3 regions of the Sorangium sp. So ce836 genome follow, and region 2 is predicted to be linked to each of the others. Evidence: riboswitches for the same ligand, from Rfam matches in the RefSeq annotation. Region 2 holds a riboswitch; each other region holds the start of a gene.
The links. Region 2 has a riboswitch for cobalamin ahead of NQZ70_RS06995 (TonB-dependent receptor). Riboswitches for the same ligand answer to the same signal wherever they lie in the genome.

Region 1 (9,994 bases), 4.8 Mb from region 2:
GACGGCGCCCAGGCGAGCGAGGCCGAGCTCCTGCAGCACCTGCGCGAACGGCTGCCGGAGCACATGGTGCCGCGGCACGTTCGAGCGATCGACGCGCTGCCGCTCTCGGCCAACGGCAAGGTCGACCGCAGCGCGTTACCGAGGATCGACGCAGCCGAGCAGGGCGGCGAACACGTCGCTCCTCGCACTGACCTCGAACGCCAGGTCGCCGCGCTGTGGCAGGAGATCCTCGGAGCGCCTCGAGTCTCCCTGCGTTCGAGCTTCTTCGAGCTCGGCGGCGATTCGCTCGCCGCCACCCGCTTCGTCCTGGAGCTCGAGCGGCGGCACGGCCTCAAGGTGCCGATCCGCGCGCTGTTCACCGAGCCGGTGCTCGAGCGCCTCGTCGCCCGGATCCAGGCGGGCTCATCGTCGAGCCCGGCGACGGGCGAGGAGCTCGGACGCGCGGTGCCGCATGACATTCTGTTTCAGCATCCGACCGTGGCGGAGCTCGCGCGTGCGCTGGAGGCCCCCGACGGATCGCGGCGCGGCATCCGGGCAGTCCGGTTGAACCGGGCGGTGGATACGGCGCAGATTGTCTGTATCGAGGCGCCGGGCGACGGCGTGTGGCGATACGAGGCGTTCGCCCGAGCGCTCGACGGCCGGGCGGCCGTGATCGCCGTCGAGCTTGCCGCGAACGAGGGCGAGGATCTGAGCATCGAGGCGCTTGCCGACGACTGCGCCGCGGTGTTGCGTCCGCTCGGCACAAGCCGAGCGCCCTGTGTGCTCGTGGGCTGGTCGTTCGGCGGCGTGATGGCGCTCGAGGTCGCGCGCCGCCTCCGGGACGCCGGCGCGCCGCTCGTCTCGCTCGTCCTCCTCGACAGCGCGGCGCCTGCGGCCGTTCGCGACGGCGTCGAGCCGTGGCTCGGCCTGCCGCTCGACCAGGTTCCCGCGGGCGCGCTCGTCCAGGCGTGGGACGCGTCGCGGCACGAGGAAACGCCCGAGCGTCGCGGCATTCTCCGCCCCGGCGACGATGTCGCGGCATGGAGGAGCATCTCCCTGCACTTGTCGGCCAAGCTCCGCGCCCTCGGACGGTACGAGCCGCGAGCTTACGCGGGGGACGCGCTCCTCATCTCCGCGCAGGCGTCCCGCGGCCCGTCGCTCGATCTCCCGCCGGATCGTGGGTGGACGCCGATCCTCGTAGGGCGCTTCGACATCGAACCTCTCGATTGCGGGCACTACGACTTCTCGCTCGCTCCCATCGCGTCGCGCGTCGCCGCGATGGTCGTGCGCGTGCTGGAGCGGACGGCGAACGCCGCTCCCCGATCCATTTCACAGGAGATTTCTCGATGAGCGATCGAGGGCGCTGGCTCATCAGGAGCGCACCAAGCGCACGGCCCCGCGCGCGGCTCCTGTGCTTGCCCCATGCGGGCGCAGGCGCGTCGCTCTTCCGCCTCTGGCCGGAGCGGGCGCCAGATGCGGTCGAGGTCGTTCGCGTCCAGCTCCCCGGTCGGGAAGAGCGCGCGCGCGAGCCGCCGTCGCTCTCGATGACGGAGGTCGTCGCGGCGATCGAGCGCGAGCTCGGCGATGGGCCGCCGACGGCGATCTTCGGGCACAGCCTCGGCGGGCTCATCGCGTTCGAGCTGGCGAAGCGCCTCCATGAGGCTGGCGCCACGCCCGCGCGGCTCTTCGTCTCCGGAGCGCGTCCCCCGCACCTGCCCGATCCGCACCAGCTCCACCGCCTGCCGGAGCCGGACTTCATCGAGGCGCTACGGCGGCGAGGCGGAATCCCCGACGATGTCCTCCGGCACGCCGAGCTCCGCGACATGGTAGGTCGGCTGCTGCGCGCCGACCTCGCCCTCGCGGAGACCTGGCACCGCCCCGAGCCCGTCGCCCTGCCGGTGCCCATCACCGTGTGCGCCGCAAGGGCCGACGCCGTGGTTTCCTGGGAAGCGACCGGGCATTGGAGCCTCTGCTCGACGCGGGGTTACGAGCGCGTCGAGCTGCCCGGAGACCACTTTTTCATCAAGCAGCACGACGCGCTCGTGATGGCCGCCGTGTTCCCCAGGATCCTCCAGGCCACCGCGGCGCGATGAGCGACGTCACACCTTCCATGCAGCTACGCGTCCGCGGGCTGGACAAGACCTACCCCGGCGGCGTCCGCGCCCTGTCCGGCATCGAGCTCGACGTCGGCCCCGGCCTCTTCGGCCTGCTCGGGCCGAACGGCGCCGGCAAGAGCAGCTTGATGCGGACGCTCGCCACGCTCCAGCGGCCGGACGCAGGCTCGATCCACCTCGGCGAGACCGACGTGCTCGCGGATCCGGCGGCGCTCCGGCGCCGGCTCGGCTACCTGCCCCAGGACTTCGGCGTGCATCCTGGCGTGACGGCGCGAGGGCTGCTCGATCACATCGCGTTGATGAAGGGCATCGTGGACGGCCGCGAACGCGCCCGCGCGGTGCATGAGCTCCTCGAGCGCGTCAATCTCACGGGCGCCGCCGATCGCCCGGTGGCGGAGTTCTCCGGCGGGATGCGGCAGCGCGTCGGCATCGCGCAGGCGCTCCTCGGCGCCCCGCGGCTCGTGATCGTCGACGAGCCGACCGCGGGGCTCGATCCGGCGGAGCGCAACCGGCTTCACCAGCTCCTCTCGGAGATCTCCGGCGAGGCTATCGTCCTGCTCTCGACGCACCTCGTGGACGACGTCGCCAGCCTCTGCGGCGACATGGCGATCCTCGCCGGCGGCCGGATCGTCCGCCGCGGCTCTCCCTCAGCCGCATGCGCGGAGCTCGATGGCAAGCTCTGGCAGGCGCGTGTGGCGCGCGCGCGGCAGGCCGAGGTCACCCGCGGAGTCCGGCCTCTGCAGGTGTCCCCGAGGCTCGGCGATGTCGTGGTCACCGTGGTGAGCGCGACGCGGCCCGGCGAAGCGTTTGGCCCGAAAGCGCCGGAGCTCGAGGATCTCTACCACCACAGCCTGCACGAGGCGTCCGCGTGACGACGCCCTCGGCTCAGGGTTTCGGGCAGCGGGCGCTCTGGGTGAGCGCCGTGGCCCGCGGCGAGCTCAGGCGCCAGCTCCTCGGCTCCGTGAACCTCATCCTGATGGCGTCGCTCGTCGTCCAGACGTGCATCTACGCGCTGAACTCCGAGTACATGGCGCAGATCGGCGCCAGCGATGTCCCACGCAACTCGCCGTACGTCATCTACCACTTCACGAGCGACAACGGCTTCTGGCTGATCTTCTTCCTCGCGCACATCATGACGAGCGCGGTCGTCGACGACCTGAAGCACCGCTTCGCCGAGGTCGCCTACACGTTCCCCTGCGGGCCGAGGACGTACCTCTTCGGCAAGTACCTGGGCGCGCTCGCCTCCGGGCTCGTCGTCGCCGCGTCCGTATCGATCTCCTGGGTGCTGGTGCCCATGGCGATGCGTCACCTCGCCGGGCGCGCCGACCTGTTCATGCCCACGCCCTGGAGCGCGGTCGCGCACGCCTATGCGCTGTTCCTCGTGCCGAGCGTCTTCGGATTCGGCACCCTCTACTTCGCCGCGGCCGTGCGGAGCGGGCGCTCCGCGCCTGCGTATGCGCTGTCCTTTCTCGTCATGGCCGTCTGGATGGTTGGTATCCTCGTGCTGTGGCGAGGGGGCGTGGACCGCGAGGCAGGGGAGTGGCTCGACCCCATCGGCTATAACTCCGTCGCCGCGCAGCTCTCGTACTGGACGGCCGAAGAACGCATCCGCGGCACGATGAGCCTGACGGGGCCGTTCCTGGCGAACCGGCTCGGCGTGATGGGAATCGGTGCGCTCGCGCTCGTCGCCGCTTTCGCGAGGCCGAGCGCGGAGCGGCTCCTCGTCGGCTACCAGCGGGGCGAGGCCGGTGGATCACGGGGGGTGTGGGGCCGTGGGCAGGCGACCCGGAGCCCCGGGCATCCATCCTGCGCGCAGACCTCGAGCGAGGCGCCCGCGCTCCCGAGGCACGAGGCGAAAGCGCGCTTCGACACCCGAGCGCAGGGCCGCGCGGTCGCGCTCGTCGCGTGGCAGCTCCTCGCCGAGAGCCTCCGCGCGCGCGGCACCCGGATGGTGCTGCTCTTCGGGCTGATCCTCATGGTGGCGAGCGCCATGTTCCAGCTCGACGGCGGGGCGGACGGCCCGCAGCTGCCCTGGGCAGGCCTCGTGGGGCTGCGGCTCGTGGAGTTCTTCTACATGCCGACGGCGATCTTTCTCTGCTCCTCCGCTGGCAGCTGGGTCACGCGCGAGCGGGACGCCGGCTTCTCGCAGATCCAGGACGCGCTGCCGGCGCCGACGTGGGTGATCGCGCTCCCGCGCGCGCTCGCCCTCGCGGGGCTCGCCCTCGCGCTCGCGCTGGCCCCGACGCTGAGCTTGCTCCTCGTGGAGCTTGCGATCGACCGCGCCACCTTCGCCCCGCGCGAAGGCATGTTCTTCGCGCTCGCCGTCATCTGGCCCGCGAACCTCCAGGTCGCTGCGCTGGCGCTCTTCTTCTACAGCGTGGTCTCGCGCCGCGCGCTGGCCCATTTCCTGGCGTTCAGCGCCGTCTTCCTCTGCGTCATGAACCACTCGCTCAGCGTGGTCTCGCAGACGGCGCTCCAGTACGCGATGCCGATCCACGTCTTCTATTCACCCCTCACCGGCCTCGCGCCGTGGATCACCCAGGCGATCTGGGTGAACGGCTGGCTGCTGTCGGTGGCCGCGGCGATCGTGTTCGCCGCGGTCCTCTGGTGGCCGCGCGGCACGGAGCTCGCCTTCCGGGCTCGGCTTCAGCGCGCGCTGCGCGAGCGCTCGTCGGGCCAGATGATGGTGCTCGGCGGGATCGTGGCCGTCGGCGCCCACTGCGGGCTCCGGGTGTACAGGGCCGTCAACATCGAGAACAGATACCGCTCGCCGGGAGAGGAGCGCGCAGAGGCGGCCTTGTACGAGGTGACGTATGTCGGGGTCGCTGCTGCCCCGAGGCCGCGTGTGATGGAAGGAAAGCTCGAAGTCGAGCTCCGCCCGGCGGAGCGCGAGGCGCGCATCGCCTACGAGCTCACGCTGGAGAACGGTGGATCGCGGCCCATCGAGGCGCTCGACTTCGACGTCCCGGAGAAGCTCTCCCTCGCCGCCATCGACGCGGAAGATCGAACGATCGCGTCCTGGGACCGCGACGATCGCCTGCGGCATCACCGGATCACGCTCGGGCGGCCCCTGGAGTCCGGAGAGACGGTCCGCGTCACCTGGCGCGGCGCGGCGGCATGGCCGTCGTTCGCCAACGAAGGCAAGCCGCACCCGATGTCCTCCGAGGGGGCCTGGCTCCAGGACCGCGACCTGCTCCCCAGGCTCGGGTACGATCGGCGACGAGAGCTCCGCGCCGAGGGTTACCGTCGCGAGCTTGGATTGCCAGCGCGGCGCCCGCTCCCGAGCGCCCCCGATGCGGCATCTTCCCAGCAAGCGTACGGCCTGGAGAGCACGGCGTTCCCCTTGGCCGTCACCGTGCGGGCCCCGGACGCGCTCGATCTGGTGGTCTCCGGCGCGGCGGAGGGGCACGGGCAGGTCGAAGGGCGCGTGTCCGGGTCCGAGCGGCTCGCCATCGTCGCTGGCCGCTACGCGCGCACGAGCGGCACCTTCGGGGGCGCAGAGGGCGAGGTGTCCGTCGACGTCTACCACCACCCCGAGCGGGTCTCGGTGGCGCGCGCCTTCCGTGATGCGGCCGTCCGGTCGCTCGGCGCCTTGTCGGCGCGCTACGGCGATTATGGACGTCCACGCGTGCGCATCGTCGAGGTCCCGAGGGAGATCAAGGCGACAGGGCTGTTCGGCGACGTCCTGCTCCTTTCCGAAGAGGATGGCTGGGACGACGCTCCCGAGAACCCGGGCGTCCTCTTCGCGACGGCGCGGCACCTGTCGAAGCGCTGGTGGATCGATCGGCTGCACCCCGCCCTCGTCGCCGGTTACGCCACGCTCGGAGAGGGATTGCCCGTCCTGAGCGGCCTCGTCACCGTCGATGCCGTGCTCGGCCGGGAGACCCGCAGGGCGATCTCGGACCGCATCGGCGAGAAGGTGCTGCGCTCGATCGCGGAGGCGCGCGAGCCTGTCGTCCCGCTGATGGAGGCGGACGCGGGCGCGTACGTGCCGCTCTACGCGGGCCTCGCGATGCAGCGGCTTCGCGATGAGCTCGGCCCGGACGCCTTCGACGGCGCGCTCCGGCAGCACCTCGGCGCGCAAGGGGGCCGGGGAGCGCCGGGTGCGAGCCTCGCGTCCCTTGCCTCGACATGGGAGGCGCTGCCCGGCGCCGGCTCGGCCGCACAGGGCTTGCGAACCGTGGAGTCCTGGGCTGTCCGCGCCCTCTCGGCCGACGGCGTGCCCGGCGAGGACGGGCGCTGGAATATCAGCCTGGATCTCGCGTTCACGCCATACACGTTCGAGGGGCACGCGTGGCGCCCTTCCGTCGCGCCGGCCTCGGCGCAGGCTCCCATGACGCTCGCGCTGCTCGACGACGCCGGCAATGAGCTCTCCCGCGTGCTCGCGACGCGCAGCCCCGGCGCCGATCGCGTGACGTTCACGTCGGAGCGCCGTCCGGCCGCCGTGGTCGTCGACCCGGATCGCGTGCTCCTCGATCGCAGCCCGCAGCAAGATCGCGCTGCAGTTCGGCGCGCGGGGGTGCGCTGGACGCGCTGAGCGCCGCCGTGGTCCGCCCCCGCTTCCGCGGACAGTCTCACCATGCGCGAGCGCGGCTACATGGGCCTTATCCGAGCTCCATCGGTTCATGCAGGCGAGCCGCGTGTGCGGTCGCACGTCACGTCAGTCACCAAGATAGTTGAGCGCCTGGGCGTCGAACTGCCGCTCGAGCGCCTTGGGGGCGATCGGGTCAGTGTGCCGCGAGCGCACGCGGCGAAGGCTTGTACGGCCAAGCCCGGCGCATCGATCTTCGACAGTGGACGCGCTGCATTCGTCCGCTCGTCCTGCCCCCACCCCAACATCTCGCTTGACCTGCGCATCGCACCGCCATATGTAGTGCCTCGTGTTGGTGCCCTTGGCTTCGGCCCGGGGCTCAAAAGGGAACCCGGTGCGAATCCGGGGCTGCCCCGCAGCGGTAAGCGAGAACGATCTCCACGACGAGCACTGGCCTTCGGGCTGGGAAGCGGTGGACCGTAGGAACCCGGCGCCAGCCGGAGCGCTCGCGAGCCCGAAGACCTGCCAACATCCTGCGTCGGGGAGACATCCCGCGCCGGTTTGACCTGGAAGCCTCGAGGGAGGCGGGGAGGTCCGAGCTGGCGCAGACGCACGCGCCGTCCCGGTTCCGATCCGTCCCCCGAGCTTTCTTTCGCAAACGCCCGCGGGGGCGAAGGGTCGGTCCGATGATCATTTCCCAAGGTTCAGCGCCGCTGCGCGTCGCGGCCGGCGCTGTGCGCATTTCTGCATCTTCTGTCGCCGCAGCGCTCCTCCTGCTCTCGCCGCCGGCCTTGGCGGACGCCTTTGACGAGTACGCGGGGAACACGTCGTATACGTTCGACCTACCCGCCATCGCCGACGGTTGGTCCATAGCCCTGGACGGGTTCCCGACGACATCGGAGGAGATCGATGGCTACGAGCTGGCCGGGCGGCTCCTCGTCGCCAACGATCAGACCGTGTACCTCCAGAAGAACTATGGATCGGGCGTCTACGTGCCCGTCGCGACGCTGAGCGACGGGCCGATGGATCCGAGCTTCCTCGCCATCTCGCCGGACGGCAGCACGATCGCGCTCGGCGTCGGCTACGGGGCGCCGCTGCTCGTGTTCCCGAGCTCGATCCTCAGCGTCACCTCGCCGCCCGACCTGCTCAGCCACGGGGACGTGATCGAGCTCGACGTCGATTACTACGATGGGGCCTGGTACGGTAACGACGCGCTCGTCATCAACGGTGGCTGGAACGGGCCGGGCGGCTACACGAGCGGCGTCTACGCCCTCGATCTGACCGCGCCGCAGATCGCGGAGATCCCGCTGATCACGAGCATCCCCGGCGCCTCCGGGGGGATCGCCGTGGACTCCGCGGGCAACCTCGTCACCGGGATCGGCTACCAGACCTCGCCCAACCGGACCGGCGAGCTCAGGATCTGGGCGGCGGCCGACATCCAGGACGTCATCGACGGCACGGCGAGCGCGTACGCCTACGGCGGCAGCGAGGGCTCGCTCCTGGCGAGCAACGTGCTGAGCGCGGCGGCGCTCGGCTTCGACGGGGACGACGCCCTGCACGTGGGCGGCGGGGACGCGTTCGGCGTCGGCGGCGCGAGCGAGAACGGCTATGCCGCGCTCATCCGCGCCAGCGTGGTGGCGAGCGTCGTCGGGGGCAGCCAGACGCCGGTGAACGAGGGGAGCTCGTCGCAATACCTCGAGCTGACGCCTGACGCGTGCGAGGACGACAGCGCGACGTCGCCCATCGCGTTCGTCGGCCACACGAGCGCCCTGGCGATCGCCTGGAACCCGTCGGGCGACGAGTACTCGTCCCCCGCGGGGCAGTGCTACTCGGCCGGGAGCGCCTCGGACTTCTGGGAGATCGGGGTGACGCCGAAGGTGACGCTGTACTTCCCCGACGGCGCGCCGGACGCCGACAGCGACGGCGTGCCCGACGGCGCGGACAACGCCTACCTCACGGCGAACGCGAACCAGCGAGACACCGACGGCGACGGCTTCGGGAACATCGCGGACGCGGATCTCGACAACGACGGCGACGTGGACACCGCCGATTACAACATCCTGGTGGCGTCGTGGAGCACCCAGCTGGGCAACCCCGGGTACAACCAGCACGCCGACTTCAATGGAGATGGGAGCATCAACACCGCCGATTACAACATCTATCTCGCGCGGTACGGCACGTCGGCGCCGTTCTACTGATCAGCACGCCGACGCGCGCCGCGCCGGGTTCGCCCCGGCGCGGCGCGCGCTCGCCTTCGGAGGTCTCATGGTGTCTCGTATCACGCGCGCGAGCGTGCTTCTGTCGGTGCTCACGATCATCGCCTGTTCCTCCGAGGGCTCGCCGTCCGGGAGCGGCTCCGGGGGAATGGGGGGAACGGCGGCGCAGGGATCCGGCGGCGCGGCCGGTCAGGGCGGGGCCACCGGTTCGGGCGGCGGGGCGACCACGTCGTCGAGCGACGCCGGGAGCGGCGCGGGCGGCGCAGGGGGATCTGGCGGCGACGGCGCAGGCGGAGACGGCGGCGGCGGCGCGGGCGGCGACGGCGGCGCGGGCGGCGACGGCGGCGACGGCGGCCACGGCGTGGGCAGCGGCGGTGCCGCGGGCGACGGCGGCGCGGGCGGCGACGGCGTGGGCAGCGGCGGTGCCGCGGGCGACGGCGGCGCGGGTGGCGGCGGCGGCGGCGGCGTCGTTGACTGCACGGGCGCGGAAACGGTGTTCGCCTCCGAGGTGGTAAGCCACCTCTTCGGGCCGGGCCCGAACTACGGGCAGGACAGGTTCCCGAACATCGCCTTCGGTCCTCCCAAGGGCGGAGGTTGCTGCGGGGGCTCGACCGACGTGGTGTCACTCGGCAACGGCGGCACCGTCACCTTGGGCTTCTCGGGCAACCTCATCGTCGACGGGCCAGGACCGGACTTCATCGTCTTCGAGAACCCCTTCGAGACCGGCCCGACCACCGTGTTCGCCGAGCTCGCGACCGTCGAGGTGAGCCAGAACGGCGTCGACTGGATCGCCTTCCCGTGCACCGCCGCGGCGGCCCCCTACGGCTCCTGCGCCGGCTGGCACCCCGTGCTGGCGAACGCCGACACGAACATCCTCGATCCAACCGACCCCGAGGTCGCGGGCGGCGACGCCTTCGACCTCGCCGATCTCGATCTCAGTTTCGCGCGCTACGTGCGAATCACCGATCGGCCGGATTTGACCGGCGCGACGGGCGTCTTCGATCTCGACGCCGTGGCGATCGCCAACGCATCCTGCCCCTAGAGCACCTATCAGCTTGAAACGCCCGAGAATGAAGAGATTCGGACCACAGAGGCACAGAGAGCACAGAGGGGAGAGAAGAAATGGGAATTTTTAATTCTCTTCCCTCGGTGCC
Region 2 (9,994 bases):
CCAGGACCTTCGTGGCCTCCATGTGACGCAGCACGCCGAAGTAGAGGACCATGACCGCGCCGATCAGGACCTCGAGGATCATGATGAACTTGAACTGCGTGACCAGGTACGTCTTGCAGGTCTCGTAGATGAGCTCCGAGATCTCCCGCATCGCGCGGTGCACGGGGAGCTTGTTCAGCTGCGAGAAGATGGCGAGCCCGAAGACGAACCCGAGGGCGCAGACGCCGATGCCCCCGAGGAGGAGCGTGCGGCCGTCGATGCCGCCGAAAGACTGGGTGCCTAGGTCGGGGAGGACCAGATCGGATTCGCTCGCGCTGGCGAGCCCGCCGCTGAGCAGCAAGGCGAGCGCAGCCAGGCCGGCCAGCAGCGGTGCGAGCCAGGCCTTTTGGGACCGGATGACGTTCATGGACGGTGTGCCTCCATCGCAAAATCCGAGGCAGAGGACGGCGCCATCGCCGCCCGCAGCTTCGTGGTTCCGAGGGGTTGGCCGCCTGCGTAAAGGGGAAGGGGACCGGCGAGCTGCCGGAGGGGTCTTGCTCTAACGCCGACGCTTCAGCACAGCCTCGTCCCTCAGCGGCCGGTGGTGGCGGGGCGCCAAGAGTTTCCTCCCAAGCCCCCCGCCTCGACCGGGAACGCCGAGGCGCGCGCTAGCTACCATGTGTGGCAGACGCCGTCGAGAGGGTGCGATGCGCGCGCATGACGAGAGCGCTTGTCAGCGCCGCGATGTCAGGAGATTACGTAGGGAGATTGCGTAGGAGGATGGCGCGGAGCGCGGGGAGATCGCGTAGGAGGATGGAGCGGAGCGCGCATTGGCGCGCTCCTTCACCGATTGTCGCGTTCAGCCCTGTTCAGTTGCGCTCGGTCGCGTTGTTCAGCCTCCGGTCCGAACCGGAGAGCCGCTGATCCGACCCGGAGTCGGCGTTGGGGCTGGCGTGCGAGGTGAGGAGCTCCGCCACGAGGTCCCGGCATTCCGGCTTGTTGCGGAGGTGGCTGAGGAGCAGGTTCGAGGCCTCGCTGAACGACTTCTCGTAGGCGAGCCCCTCGCGCGTGCGCGCCGCGACGCGCTCGCGCCCCTGCGCGAGGTCCTCCTCGAGCGCCTCGGCGTAGCGGGCGAGCTGGGCGCGGAGCTCGTCGATCTGGCGGCGCAGGTCGCGCGCGTTCGCCTCGCGCGCGTTCTTCTTGTGCTCGTAGCGCCCGAGCTGCTCGCGCTTCGCCTGCGCGGTCGCGCCGGCGGCGCCCGCGCGCTCGTAGACGAGCGGATCGTGGTTGCCCTGGCGCGCCGCCGCGTCGGCGAGCTGGCGGGCGGACAGCGCGAGCTTCTCGGCGGCGGCGAGCTCGACGCGGACCTTCTCGACGTCCTCGCCGTCGGCCATCGCCTCGCGCATCACGCGCGACTCCTCGTGCGCGAGCTCCTCGACCTTGCGGCCGATCTCGGCGCGCAGCGCGCGGCCGCGGCGCTCGAGCGCCTCGAGCTTGCGGGTGAGGCTCGCGACCTCGCCCTCGAGCTTGTTGGCGCGCGCGGCGAGGTCCCAGGCCTGCGCGAGGCCGTTCTGGACCTCCTGCGGCACCTGCCCGGACGGGTAGGCGCGGGAGACCATGCGCGAGAACAGGGCCGCCCGGCTCGCCCACTCGATGACGCCGGCGCTCTGCGGCGGCGGCGGGGGCGGGGGCACCGGGACGCCGTCGCCGCCCTCGACCTCCCACGCGTGGGCCGGGAGCCCGCGCTGGAGCGCCTTCAGCTCCTCCTGGAGGTGGTGGGCGTCGCGGTAGCGCTTGCGGATGTCCTTCTCGAGCAGGCGCAGGACGATCGCCTCGCCCTGCGCGTGCGCGTCGGGGCGGATCGAGCGGGGGCGCGGCGGCGCGTGGGTCCGCTGCATCTCCAGCAGCGTGTCGCGATCGTTCGCGCGGAAGGGGAGCTGCCCGGTGAGCATCTCGAAGAAGAGCACGCCGAGCGCGTAGAGGTCCGACTGCGCCGTCGCCTCCTCGCCGCGGGCCTGCTCGGGCGACATGTACTCGGGCGTCCCGAACACCGCGCCCTTCGGGGCGAGGCGCGGGTCGCGCGCGATGGCGGCGAGGCCGAAGTCGAGGATCTTGACGAAGTCCTTCCGGCCGCCGCGGTGGGTGAGCAGGATGTTGTCGCTCTTCAGATCGCGGTGCACGACGCCGAGGTCGTGGGCGCGCGCGAGCGCGGCGCACATCTGCTCGAGGATGTCCACCGACCGCGCGATCGGCATCGGGCCGCGCGCGAGCTCCGCCGAGAGCGGCGTGCCGACGAGGTACTCCATGACGAGGTAGAGCTCGCCCTCCTCGGTCTCGCCGATGTCGTGGATATCGATGATATGGGCGTGATCAACGCGGTTTGCGGCGCGCGCCTCGCGCAGCATCCACGCGCGGAGATGGGTCTCTCCGCGGAGATCGGGCCGGATGAGCTTCAGGGCGACGACCCGGTCGATCAGCACGTGACGGGCGCGGTAAACGACGCCCATGCCGCCTTCGCCAAGCCGTGCCTCGAGCCGGTACCGGCCGGCCACGACCTTACCGATCAACGGATCGGTGCTCGAAGCCTTGGGACCTGCCGGTCGCTGAATCGCGCGCTCCATGGTGCCTTCGTTTCTCCTCAGCGCTCCCCGGAGAGCCGTTCGCGTCTCTCAGGGGCCTTATTGCGCTGTGCGGTGAGTCGGATCGCTCGCTGAACGTATCCGGTTTGAAACAGCCGGTCTACGGGGCCGCGGTCGGGTGCGGAGGAATCTGGAGCGCGCTCCGCGTGGAGGTGGGGTGGGAGACCGGCGCCGATTGCGCGCTGGTTCAAGCCTCCGCTGTCCGCGGAGCGGGGCGCGCCTCCGCGGTCCGCGGGGCCGAGCCGCCGCCCGAGGACGGCCGTGCAGGCGGGGGCGCATCGCCTTGCGGGCGGGCGCTCCCCGGGCGAGGATCGAGGGGCAGGCGACAGACGAAGCGCGCCCCGGCGGGCGCGCCGCAGCGCAGATCTCCAGCGCGGCCGTCCGCGGGGGCGAGGGCGAGCGTGCCGCCGTGCCGCCGGACGATGTCCGTCGAGATGGAGAGCCCGAGGCCGGTCCCGTGCCCTCGCGGCTTCGTGGTGAAGAACGGATCGAAGATGCGCTGCGCGAGGTCGGGCGGCACGCCGGGGCCGCTGTCGGAGATCGCGACGGCCGCCATGTCCTCGTCGATCCAGGTCTCGACGCAGATCACCGGCGCGCCGGGCGGGCCCTCCGCCGCGCCGCCGGCGCCCTCCGCCGCCTCCGCCCCGACCGGCGCCGGCGGCGCGGCGCTCGCCTCCTCCAGCGCCTGGATGGCGTTGACGAGGAGGTTCATGAAGACCTGGTTGATCTCTCCGCTCCGGCAGGTGACGGGCGGCAGGTCGCCGTAGCGCCGGACCACCTCGATGCGCGCCTGGCGGAGCCGCGGGCCGAGCAGGAGCAGCGTCTCCTCGAGCCCGGCGTGCAGATCGACGGGCAGCGGCTCGCCGGAGACGCGCGAGAAGCTCTTCAGGTTGGCGACGATGCGGACGCTGCGCTCGACCGCGCGGTGGACGAGGGTGGAGATGCCGACGAGGTCCTCGAGCGCCGCCTCGGTCTGGAGCTGCTCGCGCAGCGCCTCGAGGGCGCGGCGGCGGTCGTCCGGGAGCTCGCGCTCGGCGGCGCGGTAGGCGTCGAGTACGGCGCGGAGCTCCGCGGCGAGCTCCTCGATCGGCTGGGCGGCGCCGGCGATGGCGTTCAGGGGGTTATAGATCTCGTGCGCGACGCCGGCGACGAGCTCGCCGATGGAGGCGAGCCGCTCGCCCTGGATGAGCGCGGCCTGCGTCCGCTTCAGCTCGGAGAGGGCGCGCGTGAGCTCCGCGGTGCGCGCGGCGACGTTCTCCTCGAGGCCGGCGCGCTCGCCCTCGAGCTCGTCGATCGTCCGGGACAGCGCCTGCCGCATGCGCTCGACGCTCTCGCCGAGGCCAACGACCTCCTTCGGCCCGGACAGCCGCGGCACGGCGGCGCCGAGCTCGCCGCGCGCGACCTCGTCGGCGGCGCGGGCGAGCTGCGCCATCGGCCGCGAGAGCTCGCGCGCCGCCCGCGCGACGACGCCGAGGGCGGCGAGCACGAGGAGGGAGAACGAGGCGAAGAGCGCGGTGATGGCGTTGAAGTCCTCGTTGAACGACGAGCCGGTCGCGAGCGCGCGGTAGAGGCCGATGGAGGAGAAGAGCGAGAGGAGCCCGGTGAACAGGAGCGGCAGCCCGAAGTCGCGCAGCATGCGCCGCCGGAGGGGCGTCGGGGGCGCGCCGCCGCGCTCGGGCGCGCCGGTCCACGCGCGCAGGAGGTCGACGGCCCGCGCGACGGAGTCTCTGTGCCACGCGCGCTGGTAGAACGAGACGCCGAAGGCGAAGAGCGCGCCGAAGCCGAGCTGCATGAGCGCGTCGGCGGCGCTGAAGGGGGCGCCGGGGCGGAAGGTGGCGCCGGGGCGGACATAGGCGATGCCGATCGCGGTGCACCCGAGCCAGAGCGCGAAGTTCAGGGAGGCGAGGACGTCGGGGAGCCGCTCGGCGCGGGCGAGGCCGCGGGCGAGCAGGGCGCGGTCGCCGGACGGGCCGGCCCGGAGGGCGGCGACGATCGCGTGCGTGGCGGGGCGCACGGCGAAGGTGAAGCCGAGGGTGCCGGAGAGCGCGAGGAGGGGGACGACCTCGAACCACGCCTGGAACACGACCTGGCTCTGGGTGCGGAGGAACGCGACGCAGAAGAGCAGCATGACGTGGCCGCCGACGATGCCGGCGGCCGTGGCCGACTCGGCGAGGCGCGGCCGGAGCGCCGCGGCGAGGGCGCGCGCCGAGGCGGCCTCGGAGGCGCCGCCGTCGGCCGCGTCGGCGCGGAGCAGGCTGCGGTGGATGGCGAGGCGCATGCCGCCGGCCATGACGCCGAAGGCGACGGCCGTGACCAGGAGGCCGAGCCACGACGGCGGCGTCGCATGGCCGATCCCGAGCGGGCCGGGCCACGAGGGCGGCCCCGCGGGGGGGCCGCGGAGGGCGAGCGGCGAGACGGCGAGGGGCCACGAGAGGGTGCGGATCGCCGCGGCGATGGCGAAGCCGCGGTCGCCGCGGCGGACGAGCGCGCCCGAGAGCGCGGCCGAGAGGGCCATCGAGGCGAGCAGGAGGATCGCCGGCCAGGGCGTGGTGAGGGCCGCGGGGACGACGGCGGAGAGGAACAGGAGGGCCGAGAACAGCTCCCAGCCGGTCGCGACGAGCTCGGCGCGGGCGCGCGGGGTGAGCGGCGCGCGGAGCTTGGGGGGCGGCGGGGTGCTCACGGGGCCGGCGGCATGGAAGCCCAGGGCGCGCGGCTTCGCAACGGCGGCCGGCGGCGCGGGCGCGGCGCCGGCGGAGGATCGTGCGCTGGCGCTTGACGGAACACGGATGACGGAAGGCGAGGAACGACGGCCGACGCTCTTGGCCCCCGGGCTACTCCCAGTACAGCGTCGCCCGCCCGATCGCCGTGAACGGCCACCCCGGCGAGTAGTGGATCCCCGTGACCGCGGCCGGCTCGTACGGCAGCCGCGAGTCGCTCGCGAACTGGACCTCGCGCCACGTCGCGTCGAACAGGTTCTGGATGTCCACGGCCGCCTCGACGTTCCTCCACCGGAGCCCCGCGTTCGCGTCGACCACCGTGAACCCCTCGGCGGTGAGCGACTCGTCCTCGGTCGCGGGCCGCGCGCCGATCGCCTTCACCCGGAGCGCCGCGAACGGCGTGAAGGCGCCGAACGCCCTGCGCACGCCGATGCCCGCGGTCAGCGTCCGGGTCGGCGCGAGCGCGACCGCGCTCCCGTTGCCGGCGTTCGCGCGGAAGCGCGCGCGGGTGAAGGTCGCGTCCACGTCGGCGAAGAGCCAGCTCCCGAGCCGGTAGCGCGCGCCCATCTCGATCCCATAACGCCGCGTCTCCCCCGACGCCTCGGTCACGCCGGCGTCGCCGCTCCAGACCAGCTCGGAGTCGAGGTCGAGCAGGAACCCGGCCGCGCTGAGCGAGAGGCCGCGCACGGGCGCGACCCTCGCGCCGACCTCGTAGCCCTTCGCCGGGGTGATCAGCGTCGCCGCCCCCTGGCCCAGCACCGCGCCCCGGGCGTCGTTCGAGTGGAAGCCGCGCCCGTAGTGGGCGAAGAGATCGAGCCCGACGGCCGGCGAGACGATCGCCGAGAGCTTCGGGAGCAGCTGCATCTGCCCCCGCGCGCCGCTCGACCGGTTCCCCGTCCCCTCGAGGTCCTCGCGCAGGTCGTCCACGTTGACGTCGATCCACTGCCCGCGCACGCCGAGCACGAGGCGGAGCCAGCGCCGGAGCCGGGCGTCCTGCTCGACGTACACGCCGATCTGGCCCTCGTCGACGTGGGTCCGATCCCGCTCCTCGAGCCGCTCGCGCGCCTCGTCGTGGTGGAGCGACTTGTCGATCGCGTCGGCGCGGATCTGCGCGCCGAGCGAGGTCGTGAACCTCGCCCCGCGGTGCTCGATCTGCTTGCGGAACCGGAAGTCGGCGCCCAGCACCGTGCGGTCGTCGTTCTGCTCGATCTGATCGCCGTGGACCGGATCCTCGGCGAAGAACGTGAAATTCGAGTACAGCGTGAAGCGATAGCGGAGGAAGTAAGCCATCGCGCTCAGGTCGGCGTCCCGCCACGCGGTCGAGGCGGAGACCGACGCCATGTGCCGCGCGGTCGACCCGCCCTCGGTCGGATCGACGGCGCCGAAGTGATCGATGCACGGCTGCCCGAAGGCGGAGGGCGGCGGGTTCAGACCGCCCTGCTCCCCCTCGCCGCACACGGCGCGCGCCGGGATCTGGCCGGAGCCGTACCAGGTCGAGCCGTAGGACATCCACGTCGCCTGGACCTTGCCGGTGCTGCCGAGGTCGCGCGTCGCCCTCAGGAAGACGTTGAAGCGCTTGAGCCGCTCCGGGCTCTGGAACGGCCCGTCGTTCCGGTAGACCTCCGCCGCGGCCACCGCGCGCCATTCGTCGCCGAGCTCCGGCGAGGCGATCACGAGGCCGCGCAGGATGCCGTACTGCCCCACGCTGAGCTGCGCGGTGCTCTCGTCGAGCTTCTCGGCGAAGCGGAGGTTGACGGCGCCCGCCGTGCCGAAATCGCCGATGTTCGCGTAATAGGGCCCCTTGTAGCCGTCGAGCCCGATCACGAGCTCCGGGATCATGAAGTAGAGGTCGGTGAAGCCGTGCCCGTGGCCGTGGCTGACCAGGTTGACGGGCACCCCGTCGACGAAGAACGCGACGTCGGTCCCGTGGTCGGCGTCGAAGCCGCGCAGGAAGTACTGGTTCGCCTTGCCGCCGCCGGCGTGCTGCACGGCGAAGAGCCCGGGGACCGACTCGAGGATGTCGCCCGGCCGGAGCCGCGGCCTGAGCTCGAGCTCGCGGTGCCCGACCGAGACGCGCGAGGCGGCCTCGCTGCCCGGCTTCTCCGCGTGCACCGTGACCTCGATGGGCTCTTCCTGGGCGCGCGCTGGCGGCGCGGCGAACAGCGAGATCGCCAGCGCGGCGATCCGATGGAGTCGATGACGGTGTCCGTGGCCCTTCGTGACGTTCTCGCGCAGCATTCATGTCCTCCTTCGCGCAATCGCGCGGAGCGGCGCCGGGCCGCTCGCATCGAGCTCCGGGAGGAGGAAAAGGTCGCCCACGGCGCGATGCCCTGGACCGACCTCTCGCCCCCGCGGGCGACCGAAAGGCAACGCGGGGGGCGGCTCGGGATCCGGGACGTGCGCAGGGCTGCACCGGCTCGGACCTCACCGCCTCCCTCGAGGCTCCCAGGTCGAACCGGCGTCGGATGTGTCCCCGTCGCCGGGCGCGGGCAGGTCTTCGGGCTCGCGAGCGCTCCGGCCGCGCCGGCTTCCTACTGTCCACCGCTTCCCAGCCCTCATCGGGCCAGTGCGTGGGGTGGAGGTCGTTCTCGCTTACCGCTGCGGGGCAGCCCCGGAATCTCACCGGGTTCCCTATTCAGCCTGAGCGAGCGCCCAGGCACCAGCGCGGCGCGCACCCTAGGAGGATGCACCTCCGGCTGTCAATCGCTCCCGCTCACCTCGCCCGCTCCGCGCGCGTCCCTCGCCATGCGCCCGCCTCGCGCGCGCCACCTGAACGAGAGCGCTCGCCGCGCGACGTCCGCGCGCCGGCCGAACGTTCGGGCTCTGGCGAGGATGGGCTCGCTCCTCCGTGGGTCGCGTGCTACACGGCCGCCGCCGTATATGCCGCGTAACGACCTCCGCAACATCGCCATCGTCGCCCACGTCGACCACGGGAAGACCACGCTCGTCGATCACATGCTCCGCCAGGCGGGCGCCTTCCGAGAGAACGAGGTCGTGGCCGAGCGCGTCATGGACTCGAACGATCTCGAGCGGGAGCGCGGCATCACCATCCTCGCGAAGAACACGAGCATCCGGTACCGCGGGGTCAAGATCAACATCGTCGACACGCCCGGCCACTCCGACTTCGGCGGCGAGGTCGAGCGCACCCTGATGATGGCCGACGGGGCGCTGCTCCTCGTCGACGCCGCCGAGGGCCCGCTGCCGCAGACGCGGTTCGTGCTCTCGAAGTGCCTCCAGCGCGGCTTCCCGGTCATCGTGGTCATCAACAAGATCGACCGGAGCGACGCGCGCGCCCACGAGGTGCTCTCCGAGGTGTTCGACCTCTTCTGCGATCTCGAGGCGAGCGACGGGCAGATGGACTTCGCGACGCTCTACGCGATCGGGAAGCTCGGCCAGGCGAAGCGCGAGCTCGAGCACGAAGCCAAGGACCTGGAGCCGCTCTTCGAGACCATCCTCGAGCGGGTGCCCGGCCCCTCCGGCGACCCCGACGGGCCGCTCCAGGTCATCGTCTGCAACACGACCCACGACGACTACGTGGGCCGGCTCGCGGTCGGCCGCGTGGTCCGGGGCACCGCCCGGTCCGGCGCCGACGTCGCGCTCCTCGGCGAGGGCGGGCAGTCGCGCGGCTACGTGAAGATGCTCTACGCCTACGAGGGGCTGAAGCGGGTCGCGGTCGAGAGCGCCGCCGCGGGCGAGGTGGTCGCCATCGCGGGGCTCGACTCGGTCACCATCGGCGACACGATCGCGGACCCGGCGACCCCCGAGTCGCTGCCGCGGATCGTGGTCGAGGAGCCGACGATCAAGATGAAGATCGGCGTCAACACGTCGACCTTCGCCGGCAAGAGCAAGCAGTCGAAGTTCCTGACGAGCCGTCACCTGAAGGAGCGGCTCGAGCGCGAGGCGATGAAGAACCTCGCGATCCGGGTGGAGCCGACCGAGGTGCCCGACACGTTCGTGGTGCTCGGCCGCGGCGAGCTCCAGCTCGCGATCCTCGTGGAGACGATGCGGCGCGAGGGCTACGAGATGCAGCTCTCGAACCCCGAGGTCGTGACGCGCGAGATCAACAGCGAGGTGATGGAGCCGGTCGAGCTCGTGGTCGTGGACGTGCCCGACACCTACGTCGGCGTGGTGACCGAGCGCCTCAGCACCCGGCGCGGCCGGATGGTGAAGATGACGAACCCCGGCTTCGGGCGCGCCCGCCTCGAGTTCCGGGTGCCGTCGCGCGGGCTCATCGGCTTCCGGGGCGAGTTCCTGACGGCGACGCGCGGGACGGGCCTGCTCAACACGATGTTCGACGGCTGGGCGCCCTGGGGCGGCCCGATGATGCGCCGCCCGACCGGCGCCATCGTCGCCGATCGCGCCGGCGTGGCGACCCCGTACGCGCTGCACCACCTCCAGCCGCGCGGGACGTTCTTCATCGTCCCCGGCGTCGAGGTCTACGAGGGGATGATCGTCGGCGAGCACAACCGGCCGAACGACACCGACGTCAACGTGATCAAGGAGAAGAAGCTGTCGAACGTGCGCAACCACGGCAAGGACGAGAACGTCCTCCTGGCCAGCCCGCGGCTGCTCACGATCGAGACGGCGATGGAGTGGATCGACGGCGACGAGCTCGTCGAGGTCACGCCCGACGCGGTGCGCGTCCGCAAGAAGGTGCTC
Region 3 (9,994 bases), 1.3 Mb from region 2:
CGACCGCCTGCCACTCGCGCCGCTGCTCGTGCCGCGCGCGGGCCGCGCCGAGCAGGCGCTCGACGTCCCCGGCGCCCGCGCCGTTGTTCGGAGCGGTCACGGCCTCCGCGAGCTCGTTCCAGGCCGCCTCGTTTTCGGGCTCATCCTGCAGGCGCCCAAGGGCCATCCGAATCGTCTCAACGCTCATCGTCTCTCCGCGGACCTCGCGAGATCGGTCCGGTCCGTTCACGGGCCGGGCGAAGATAGCCGGGCGGCCGACACGGTTTCAAGGTTCCTGGCCCCCGCGGGTCGGGAAGCGCGGGCGGAGCTTTCGCGTGCTTCTGCCGCGGGGACGGCCAGCGGGCGGGCCGTCGGCATGGGCGGTTCACCGCGCCCTCGGCTTCGGGTATCAACCGCGGCCATGGAAGCTACGACGATCAAGCGCTTCGGGGTGATCGGCGCGGGCCAGATGGGGCGAGGCATCGCCCAGGTCGCCGCGGCCGCGGGCCTCGAGGTGGTCCTGTGCGACGTCTCGAGGGCGCTGGCGGAGTCGGGCAAGGCCCAGATCGCCGCCATCCTCGCGAAGCAGGTGGAGAAGGGCAAGATGGCCGCGGAGGCGCGGGAGGCGCTCCTCGGCCGCGTGGCGGTCGCGGACGGCATCGCCGGCCTGTCGGGGGTCGACCTGGCCGTGGAGGCGGTGACCGAGAGCTTCGAGGTGAAGAGCGGGATCTTCAAGCTCGCGGACGCGGCGATGCCGAAGGGGGCGATCCTGGCGTCGAACACGTCGTCGATCTCGATCACGCGGCTCGCGGCGGTGACCGGACGGCCTGAGCTGGTCATCGGGATGCACTTCATGAACCCGGTGCCGCTGATGAAGCTGGTCGAGCTCGTCCGTGGGGTGCAGACGTCGGACGCGACGTACGAGGCCGTCCGGGCGCTCGCGGTGGGGCTCGGCAAGACGGTGATCACCTCGAAGGACCAGCCGGGGTTCATCGTGAACCGGATGCTGATCCCGTTCCTGAACGAGGCGTGCTTCGCGCTCCAGGAGGGGCTGTCCACGCCGGAGGACATCGACGCGGGGGCGCGGCTCGGGCTGAACCACCCGATGGGGCCGCTGGAGCTCGCGGACCTGATCGGGCTGGACACGGTGCTCTCGATCGCGGAGGTGCTGCACCGGGAGTTCGGGGACTCGAAGTACCGGGCGCCCACGCTGCTGCGGAACCTGGTGGCGGCGGGGTGGTACGGGAAGAAGAGCGGGCGGGGGTTCTACGTGTACGACGAGAAGGGGCAGAAGACGGGGCGGGCGGTGTAGCGGAACGGGCGCGGCTGCAGCGGAGCCAGCGGAGGAGGGGGCGCGGCTGCAGCGGAGCCAGCGGAGGAGGGGGCGCGGCTGCGACCGAGCCAGCGGAGGAGGGGGCGCGGCTGCGACCGAGCCAGCGGAGGAGGGGGTGCCGCGCGGGGGGCCGGCGGGGGCCCCTCCCACAAACTCGCGCCTTTTGGGGGGCTATTGCCGTGGGAATGGGTGGGTCGGTCCCGGAGGGCGTCTCAAGGAGCACGCCGGCGCTCGGGTTTGTGGGGCCCTACCCCGCCGGCCCCCCGCGCGGCACCCCCTCCTCCGCTGGCTCTCTCCAGGGCGGGACAGGGGTGGAGGGCGGGGCTGCGCTGCGGTTGGGAAGACGGCCTGTCTGCGCGACTCCCCTCGATAGCGCGCGGGCCGTGTGCACTTATCAAAGTAACGAATGAGCGCCACCGCGGGGCATTTGCTGGGGTCGCTCGAGACTCGACGTTCGTTCCATGTCCCAGAGCGGGCGCGTGACCTCCGCTGGAAATCGCTCGCTCGTCGGCTCAGCCACGGGCTCAGCATAGCGGGCCCAGGCGGTCACGAAATGACCCCTTTCCCCGGCGCGCGGCGCGCGCTTCCCCCCGGCGCGGCGCGCTGCTAACCACCGGTCATGACCGCTCAAGAACAGCAGCCGGGGGTCCCTGCTCGCGGTGCCCTCCAGTTTGTCGCCGTCGAGCGCGCGGGCCACGTCGCCACCGTGACCATGCAGCGGCCCGACAAGCTCAACGCCCTGAACCCCGCCGTCCTCGGCGAGCTCACCGCGGCCTTCCACGACCTCCTCGCGCCCGCCGAGGGCAACGAGGTGCGCGCGGCCGTGCTCACCGGCGCCGGCAAGGCGTTCGTCGCCGGCGCCGATATCGCGGAGATGGCCGCCATGAACAGCATCGCCGCGAAGCGGTTCGCCGAGGCAGGCCACCGCCTCGCCGACCTCATCGAGACCGCGCCGTTCCCCGTGATCGCCGCGGTCAACGGCTTCGCGCTGGGCGGGGGCTGCGAGCTCGCCCTCGCCTGCGACTTCATCTACGCCGCGGAAGGCGCCAAGCTCGGCCAGCCCGAGGTGAACCTGGGCGTCATCCCCGGGTTCGGCGGCACCCAGCGGCTGCTGCGGCGGGTCGGCCCCGGCCGCGCGCGCGAGCTCATCTACTCAGGCGACATGATCACCGCCGAGCAGGCGCTCTCGATCGGCCTCGTCAACGCCGTCTTCCCGGCGGCCGAGCTCCTCGCGCGCGCCCGCGAGACCGCCCTCAAGATCGCCTCGCGCGGGCCGCTCGCCGTCGCCGCCGCCAAGCGCGTCATCCTGCGCGGCGAGAGCCTCGACCTCACCGCCGCCAACGAGCTGGAAGCCCAGGCCTTCGCCGCGCTCTTCGGCAGCGAGGACCAACAGCTCGGAATGAAAGCGTTCCTGGCGAAATCGCAGGCCACGTTCACAGGAAAGTGAGTTTCCGAACAGCGGGCCGGAAGACCCAAAAAAAGACCGCGTGTCATGCTGGAGGGGGGCCAGACATGACCGCGGCAGGGAAACCGCAGCGGCGCGGAGAACGTCCGCTGCGGTGCTCGAAATAGCCCGCACGCGCTCCGGGCCGGGGGGGGAAACCGCGCCGGTGCGCATGCGGTGCTCGGAGTGTGGCACCCGGAAGCAGGTTGTCGATAACAAAGTGCAACCGATGCACGCGGATGAGCGGATTGCTCCCAGCACGATGACAGCCAGGAGACGGCGCAGCGCGCACACCGCCGATTCCCGCGAATGCGCGTTCGAGCCGGGCATACCCGCGCGGGAGCAGCGTCCGGCGGAGTCGCTCGCCGCACGCTCGAAAAGAGAGCACGAGAGCCCGCCCCGTCACGTCAGGCTCCGCGACGAAGCGAGCCAGACACGGAACACTTGCTCACAAGTAAAGAGCCAGGACGAACAAAGCACACTGCGGCGAGAAAATCACCGGAACGTGCGCCGCACGCGCGGGGCGGCGCACGCTCCGAGCGGGCCCCGGGGGCGAGCGGCGATCCCAGGACGAGCAAGTAAAGAGACTTTAACTACAGAAACACATCGCTTGCAGCTTTTTCGAGGAAGCTTGTCCGCGTGCGTCTCGGTCAATTTCGCGGACTCCACGTTGCGCGCGGAGGACGCGAGCGCGCATCGCGCTGCCTGTCGGCGCGACAGGGCGGCGCCACGCGCGCAGGACACCACGGCAGCGGCGGACCGGCCGCTCGCAATGGCGCGAGGGCGGGCGCGGGACAGCGCGGGCCCCCGCCGCGCCGGACCTCCGGACGCCGGGAGCGCTCCGCGGACCGCGGCGGGCTGGACGGCACGCGGCGGCAGCCCGCGCGCGCGGTTCGTCACGGAGCTCGGTCCGGCGTGAGGCGCGCCCGCGCGGACCGCGGAGACAGCCGCCGCGAGCGCACCCGCGCGCGCCGCGAGACGGCCGCCGCGAGCGCACCCGCGCGCGCCGCGAGACGGCCGCCGCGAACGCGCCCGCGCGCCTCGGGGCAGCCCCGCGAGGCGAGCGCCTGCCCCGCGGCCGCGGCGCGACGTCCTTGACGCCGGGCGCGAAACGGGACTACCGAGCATCCATCTGACAATCCACACCTCGGGTGCCCTCTGGGCATAACAGGGAAGCCGGTGCGAAACCGGCGCGGTACCGCCACCGTGAGTGGGGAGCCGCCTCCAAAGACCACTGGGCCTCTGAAGAGGCCTGGGAAGGTGGACGCGGCGCTGGGAGCCCGAAAGGCTCCCTGAACCCATGAGCCGGGAGACCTACCCGAGCCCCCCACGAGGTGCAGCTTGCGCACGTCTTCGTGGCGTTCGGGTGCGGACTTCACCCGGAGCGCCGAAATCGGTCTTCACGGCCGCGCTATATCCATCGCCGCCGTGCTCTTCGCGACGCTGCTCGCGCCCCGGCCCGCGGCCGCGATGCACCTCGCGGAGGGCGTCCTGCCGCTCGGCTGGTGCGCGGTCTGGAACGCGCTCGCCCTGCCCTTCGTCGCCGTCGCCCTCCACCTGCTCCGGCGCCGCACCCAGAACGACGCCTTCTACAAGCCGTTCGTCGGCCTCATCGCCGCCGCCGTCTTCGCGATCTCGTGCATGCCCGTGCCGGTGCCGACCGCAGGGACCTGCTCCCACCCGTGCGGCACCGGGCTCGCCGCGGTGCTCATCGGCCCCTGGATGACCGTCCTCGTCACCGTGGTGGCGCTCCTCATCCAGGCCCTCTTCCTCGCCCACGGCGGGCTCACCACGCTCGGCGCCGACGTCGCGTCGATGGGCATCGCGGGCGCGTTCACCGGATACCTCGTCTTCCGGCTCGCGCGGCGCTGCGGCGCGAGCCTCTGGGTCGCGGGGTTCCTGGCCGGCGTGACGTCCGACTGGGCCACGTACGCGACCACGGCGCTCGAGCTCGCGCTCGGGCTCGCGGGCGACGGGTCGGTGGGATCCATGTTCACCGGCGTCGCCCTCGCCTTCGTCCCCACCCAGCTGCCGCTCGGCCTGCTCGAGGGCGCCATGACCGCGGGAGCGCTCGTCTTCCTGCGCGCCCGGCGGCCCGACATCCTCGAGCGGCTCCAGGTCGTCCCGCTCCCCGCGGGGGCGTCGTGACGCGGCGGGCCGCGCACCGCGCGCTGCCGGCGCTCGCGGGGGGCGCGCGCGCCGCGGCGCTGCGGCTCGCCGCCGCGCTCCCGGCCGCCGCCGCGCTCTGCCTCGCCGCGTGCGGCAACGCCTCGTGGGACGGGATCGACGAGGCCGTCGTCCGCCGCGTCGCCGAGGACGCCGGCCGCCACGACACGGGGCCGCTGTTCGCGGGCCTCGAGGGCGACCTCCTGCTCTTCGCGTTCCTCTGGGCAGGGCTCCTCTCCGGCTTCGCCCTCGGCTACTTCTCGCGCGTGCTCTTCGTGGAGCGCGCCGGCCAGCCCGCCGGCAAGCCCGGCGGCGACGGGCTCCGTGCGGATTGACCCCCCCGCGCGGCTCCGCGACGTGGATCCCCGGCTCCGCCTCGGGGCCGCCGTGGCCGCGTGCTGCGTCGCCGCGGGCGCGCGCTCGCCCTGGACGCCGGCCGCGCTGCTCGCCGTCGCGTGCGCGGCCCTCGCCCTCCAGGGCATGAGCGCGGGCGCCGTCCTCCGCGCCTTCGCGCCCGCCGCGTGGCTCGGAGGGCTCGCCGCGGCCCTCGCGCTCGCGCTCACCCCGGGCGAGCCGCTCCTCGCGGGCGCGCCGTTCCCGCTCGACGCGATCGCGCGCGACGGGGCCCGCCGCGCCGCGGTCATCGCCGCGCGCGTCCTCGCGGCCGCCGCGGTGCTCCGGTGGCTCTCGAACGCCGCCGCGCCCGCCGAGATCGAGGCGGCGCTCGCCGGGCTCGGCGCGCCCGCGGCCCTCGTCGAGCTGCTCGCGCTCGCGCGGCGCTTCGCCGGCGTGCTCCAGCGCGCCGCCGACAGCGCGTGGAGCGCCGCCGCGCTCCGCGGCGGGTTCGCGCGCCCGGGCGCCGCCGCGCGCTCGGCCGGCGCCGTCGCGGGCGTCGTGGCGCTCCGGACCCTGGAGCGCTCCGAGCACGCCGCCGTCGCCATGCAGCTCCGCGGCTACCGGGGGGAGCTCCCCGTCGCCGACCGCCGGCCGAGCGCGCCCGCCGCGAACCTCGCGTTCGCCGCCCTCGCCCTCGCGGCCCTCGGGCTCAGCGTCGCCGCCGGAGCGGCGGGATGAGCGCGATCGCCCTCCGTGCCCCCAGGGTCGGCTACCGCGGCGCCGAGCCCGCGCTGCGCGACGTGCGCCTCGACGTCGCCGAGGGCGAGTCCGTGGCGGTGCTCGGCGGCAACGGCGCCGGCAAGACCGCGCTGCTCCGGACGCTCGTCGGGCTCCTCCCCGCGCCCGGCGGCAGCGTCGAGATCGCGGGCCGCCGCGTGGGCTCGCCCTCGGACGCCGTGGCCGCGGGCGCCGCGCTCGTGCTCCAGGACCCGGACGACCAGCTGCTCGGCGCGACGCTCCTCGACGACGTCCTGTTCGGCCCGCGGAACCTGGGCCTGCCCGCGCCCGAGGCGCGGCGCCGCGCCGAGGCGGCGCTCTCGGCCGTGCAGCTCGCGCACCTCGCCGGCCGCGCGATCGAGGCGCTGAGCTTCGGCGAGCGCAAGCGCGCGTGCATCGCCGGGATGCTCGCGATGCAGCCGCGCGTGCTCCTGCTCGACGAGCCGACCGCGGGGCTCGACCCGGAGGGCGAGCTCTCCCTGTGCCGGACGCTGCGCGCGCTCTCGGAGCAGCAGGGGACCACGCTGGTCGCCGCGACGCACGCGGTCGACCTCGTGCCGCTCTTCGCGACGCGCGCGGTGCTGCTCGGCGACGGGCAGGTCCTCGCGGACGGGCCGCCGCGGGAGGTGTTCGCGGCCGGCGAGCTGCTCGCGCGGGCGCGGCTCCGGCGGCCGTGGGTCGCGGAGCTCTGGGCCCGGATGAGCCCGGCCGAGCCAGTCCACCCGCGCGGCCGCGCAGGGCTCCCGCTCACCCTGGAGGAGGCGCTCGCATGCATGACGAAGGGCTCCTGCTGATCGGCCACGGCAGCCGCGACGCCGCGTCGAACGCCGAGTTCGAGGCGCTCGTGGCCGATTACGGCGCATCGCGACCCGGGGTCGTGGTGCAGCACGGCTACATCGAGCTCGCGACGCCGTACCTCGCCGACGCGCTCGCGGCGCTCGCGGCGCGGGTGTCCCGGGTGGCGGTCGTGCCGCTGTTCCTGTTCGCGGCCGGGCACGTGAAGAACGACATCCCCCTGGCGCTCGAGCAGGCGCGGGCCGCGCACCCGGGCGTGCGCTTCTCGGCGGCGCGGCACCTCGGCGTGCACCCGGCGCTCGCGGAGGTCGCGTTCGAGCGGGCCGCGTCCGCGCTGCCGGACGACCCGGCGGCGCGCGCCCGGACGGCGCTCGTCGTGGTGGGGCGCGGGTCCAGCGACCCGGACGCGAACGGCGATTTCTGCAAGATGACGCGCCTCATCGGCGAGGGCCGGGGGCTGCTCCTGGTCGAGCCGACCTTCATCGGCGTCACGCGGCCCTCGGTCGAGGAGACGCTGGAGCGCGTCGCGCGCCAGCGGCCCGAGCGCGTCGTCGTGCTCCCCTACTTCCTCTTCGCCGGCCGGCTCATGACGAAGCTCGCCGAGCAGGTCGACCGCTTCGCGTCGACGTACCCGTGGATCCGCGCGTCGCTCGCGCCCCACCTCGGCCGGTCGAGCGCGCTCTCGGGACTGATCGACGAGCGCGCGCGCCAGGCGCTCGCCGGCGAGTCTCCCCTCCCCTGCGACACGTGCATGTACCGCACCGCCATGCCGGGGCTCGCCCGGGAGGTGGGCGGGCTCAAGGCGATGCTCTACAGCGTGCGCCACACGCTCACGCACACGCAGGCGTCGAACCACCCGCACGCCCACCGCCCGCTGCGCAAGCACGTGCTCGTGTGCGGCAACGCCGACTGCGTGGACCGCGGCAGCCTGGCGCTGCTCGAGTCGCTGCGCCGCCGCGTGAAGCAGGCCGGCCAGCAGCAGCAGATCCGCGTGACGAGGACGTCGTGCATGGGGCGCTGCGGCGAGGGGCCGACGGTCGCCGTCTACCCGGACGGCGTGTGGTACCGCGGCGTCCGCGAGGAGGACGCGAAGGACCTCGTCGAGGAGCACCTGCTCGGCGACCGGCTGGTGGCGCGGATCGTCGACGACATCATGCAGTGAGGCTCGGCGCCCGGGGCCGCGCTCGAGCGTGGATCTCTGACGCGCGGAGATAGCCCTCCCGTGGCCCCTGCCCGCGCCCCGCGCCAGGCGTCGTCCGATTTGACTCGTTTGTCTATATGAGTCAAATCGGTTCTGTGCCCGTCCGCCGCCCCGAAAAGCCCCGCGATCCTGCGCGTCGCACCAAGATCCTCGAGGCCGCCAGGCGCCTCTTCGCCGAGCGCGGCTTCAAGGGCGTGAACCTCGACGCCGTCGCCGCCGAGGCCGGCTGCGCGAAGGGCGCGCTCTACCTGGAGTTCGCCGACAAGGAGGCCCTCCTGCGCGAGGTGGTCGAGCAAGCCTTCGCCGCGATCCGCGCCCGCTTCGCCGCCGAGGTGATGGGCCTCGACTCCCCGCTCGATCGCCTCGTCGAGACCCTCCGCTTCGCCTACCGCCAGCAGGCCGCGGAGCCGCTCTTCGGCAAGCTCCTCCGCGAGGACCCCGACCTCCGCGCGCTCCGCCCGCAGGACGACGCCGCGAGCGCCGCCGCCGCGAAGGCGCAGGTCGCCCAGATCGCCGGATGGGTCGACGAGGGCATCGCGCGCGGCGAGATCCGGCCCGACGTCGATCGCGACGCGATCCCCTTCGTGCTCGGCGTGCTGCGCTTCGCGCCCCAGCACCTCGGGCTGGTCACGTCGTTCGGCACCTTCGCCGGCGAGCGCGCGCTCGACGCGATCGCCGACATCTTCCGCGCCGGCCTGGCCGCGCGCCTCGCGGCGGCCTCCACGACGACGATCCCCCTGACACGGCGCGCGACCGCGTCGCGCGCGAGGAGCAAGCGATGAACCAGGCGATCGAGGTGAGCGCGCTCGGCAAGCGCTTCGGGAAGGTCACGGCCGTGGACGGCGTGAGCTTCACCGTCGCGGCGGGCGAGATCTTCGGCTTCATGGGGCACAACGGCGCCGGCAAGACGACCACGCTGCGCATGCTCCTCGGCCTGACCCTGCCGACCGCGGGGTCCGCGCGCGTGCTCGGGCGCGATGTCGTCCGCGAGACGCTCGAGGTCCGACGGAGCGCGGGTTACCTGCCCGCGTCGTACGCGCTGCCCCCCGACATGACGGCGCGCGGGTTCCTCCACTATGTCGCCGCGATGTTCGCGCTGCCCCGCGGGGTCGCGGCCGCGCGCGCCGACGCCCTCGTGCGCCGCTTCGGGCTCGAGCGCGAGGCCGACCGCCCCCTGCGCGGCTTCTCCACCGGCATGGCCCAGAAGGTCGGGATCGCCCAGGCGCTGATCAACGAGCCCGCGGTGCTCCTGCTCGACGAGCCGACCTCGGGCCTCGATCCCCTCGGCCGCCACGAGCTCCTCGAGCTGCTCCGCGAGCTCGCGCGCGAGCGCGGCGTCACCGTCGTGTTCTCGTCGCACATCCTCTCCGACGTCGAGGCCCTCTGCCGGCGCGTCGCGGTGATGCACCGCTCGCGCCTCGTCGCCTGCGGCGAGGTCGAGCGCCTCAAGGACGCGCACGGCGCGCGCACCATGGACGATCTCTACCTCGCGCTCGTGCGCAGGGAGGCCGCGTGATCCGCCTCCTGTGGCTCGACTACCTCGCGACGCTCCGCGAGCGGAAGACCTGGCTCTGCGCCGCGATGCTCGCCTACGCCCTGGTCGCGATCCCCGTCGTGCTCGCGCGTCCGCCCGAGCACGTGCGCGCCGCGATGGCCGCCTGGTTCGGCGACGCCGGGCCGTTCCAGACCTTCATGTACGTGTGGATCGACCTGACGATGAACAAGGTGATCGCCTTCGTCCCCGTGGTGCTCGCGAGCGGCGTCGTGCTCCGCGAGCGCGACACCGGCGTGCTGCCGCTCCTCGCCAGCAAGCCGCTCTCGATCCCTCGCTACTTCGCGCTCCGCGCGCTGAGCGCCTGCGCGGTGATGGTGACCCTGCACGCCGCGACCCAGCTCGCCGGCGCCGTCTACTTCACGGCGCGCGTCCCCGGCTTCCGCCCCGGCCCCTTCCTCGGCGCGATGT

Region 1: another riboswitch for cobalamin. It lies ahead of NQZ70_RS24110 (dockerin type I domain-containing protein); the one in region 2 lies ahead of NQZ70_RS06995 (TonB-dependent receptor).
Region 3: another riboswitch for cobalamin. It lies ahead of NQZ70_RS02435 (energy-coupling factor ABC transporter permease); the one in region 2 lies ahead of NQZ70_RS06995 (TonB-dependent receptor).

What each region holds. Positions count from the first base shown of each region.
Region 1 covers NZ_CP102233.1:6,636,778-6,646,771, forward strand. The annotation lists gene NQZ70_RS24090 (non-ribosomal peptide synthetase/type I polyketide synthase) at 1-1,329, shown strand, start outside; gene NQZ70_RS24095 (thioesterase II family protein) at 1,326-2,072, shown strand; gene NQZ70_RS24100 (ABC transporter ATP-binding protein) at 2,090-2,965, shown strand; gene NQZ70_RS24105 (ABC transporter permease) at 2,962-6,630, shown strand; cobalamin riboswitch at 6,961-7,169, shown strand; gene NQZ70_RS24110 (dockerin type I domain-containing protein) at 7,416-8,822, shown strand; gene NQZ70_RS24115 (hypothetical protein) at 8,890-9,882, shown strand.
Region 2 covers NZ_CP102233.1:1,882,945-1,892,938, reverse strand. The annotation lists gene NQZ70_RS07010 (sodium-translocating pyrophosphatase) at 1-406, opposite strand, end outside; gene NQZ70_RS07005 (serine/threonine-protein kinase) at 849-2,546, opposite strand; gene NQZ70_RS07000 (sensor histidine kinase) at 2,806-5,298, opposite strand; gene NQZ70_RS06995 (TonB-dependent receptor) at 5,450-7,573, opposite strand; cobalamin riboswitch at 7,821-7,999, opposite strand; gene typA (translational GTPase TypA) at 8,168-9,994, shown strand, end outside.
Region 3 covers NZ_CP102233.1:630,812-640,805, reverse strand. The annotation lists gene NQZ70_RS02450 (tetratricopeptide repeat protein) at 1-166, opposite strand, end outside; gene NQZ70_RS02445 (3-hydroxyacyl-CoA dehydrogenase family protein) at 401-1,291, shown strand; gene NQZ70_RS02440 (enoyl-CoA hydratase/isomerase family protein) at 1,932-2,759, shown strand; cobalamin riboswitch at 3,889-4,093, shown strand; gene NQZ70_RS02435 (energy-coupling factor ABC transporter permease) at 4,227-4,904, shown strand; gene NQZ70_RS02430 (hypothetical protein) at 4,901-5,257, shown strand; gene NQZ70_RS02425 (CbiQ family ECF transporter T component) at 5,247-5,996, shown strand; gene NQZ70_RS02420 (energy-coupling factor ABC transporter ATP-binding protein) at 5,993-6,829, shown strand; gene NQZ70_RS02415 (CbiX/SirB N-terminal domain-containing protein) at 6,805-7,992, shown strand; gene NQZ70_RS02410 (TetR/AcrR family transcriptional regulator) at 8,127-8,813, shown strand; gene NQZ70_RS02405 (ABC transporter ATP-binding protein) at 8,810-9,547, shown strand; gene NQZ70_RS02400 (hypothetical protein) at 9,544-9,994, shown strand, end outside.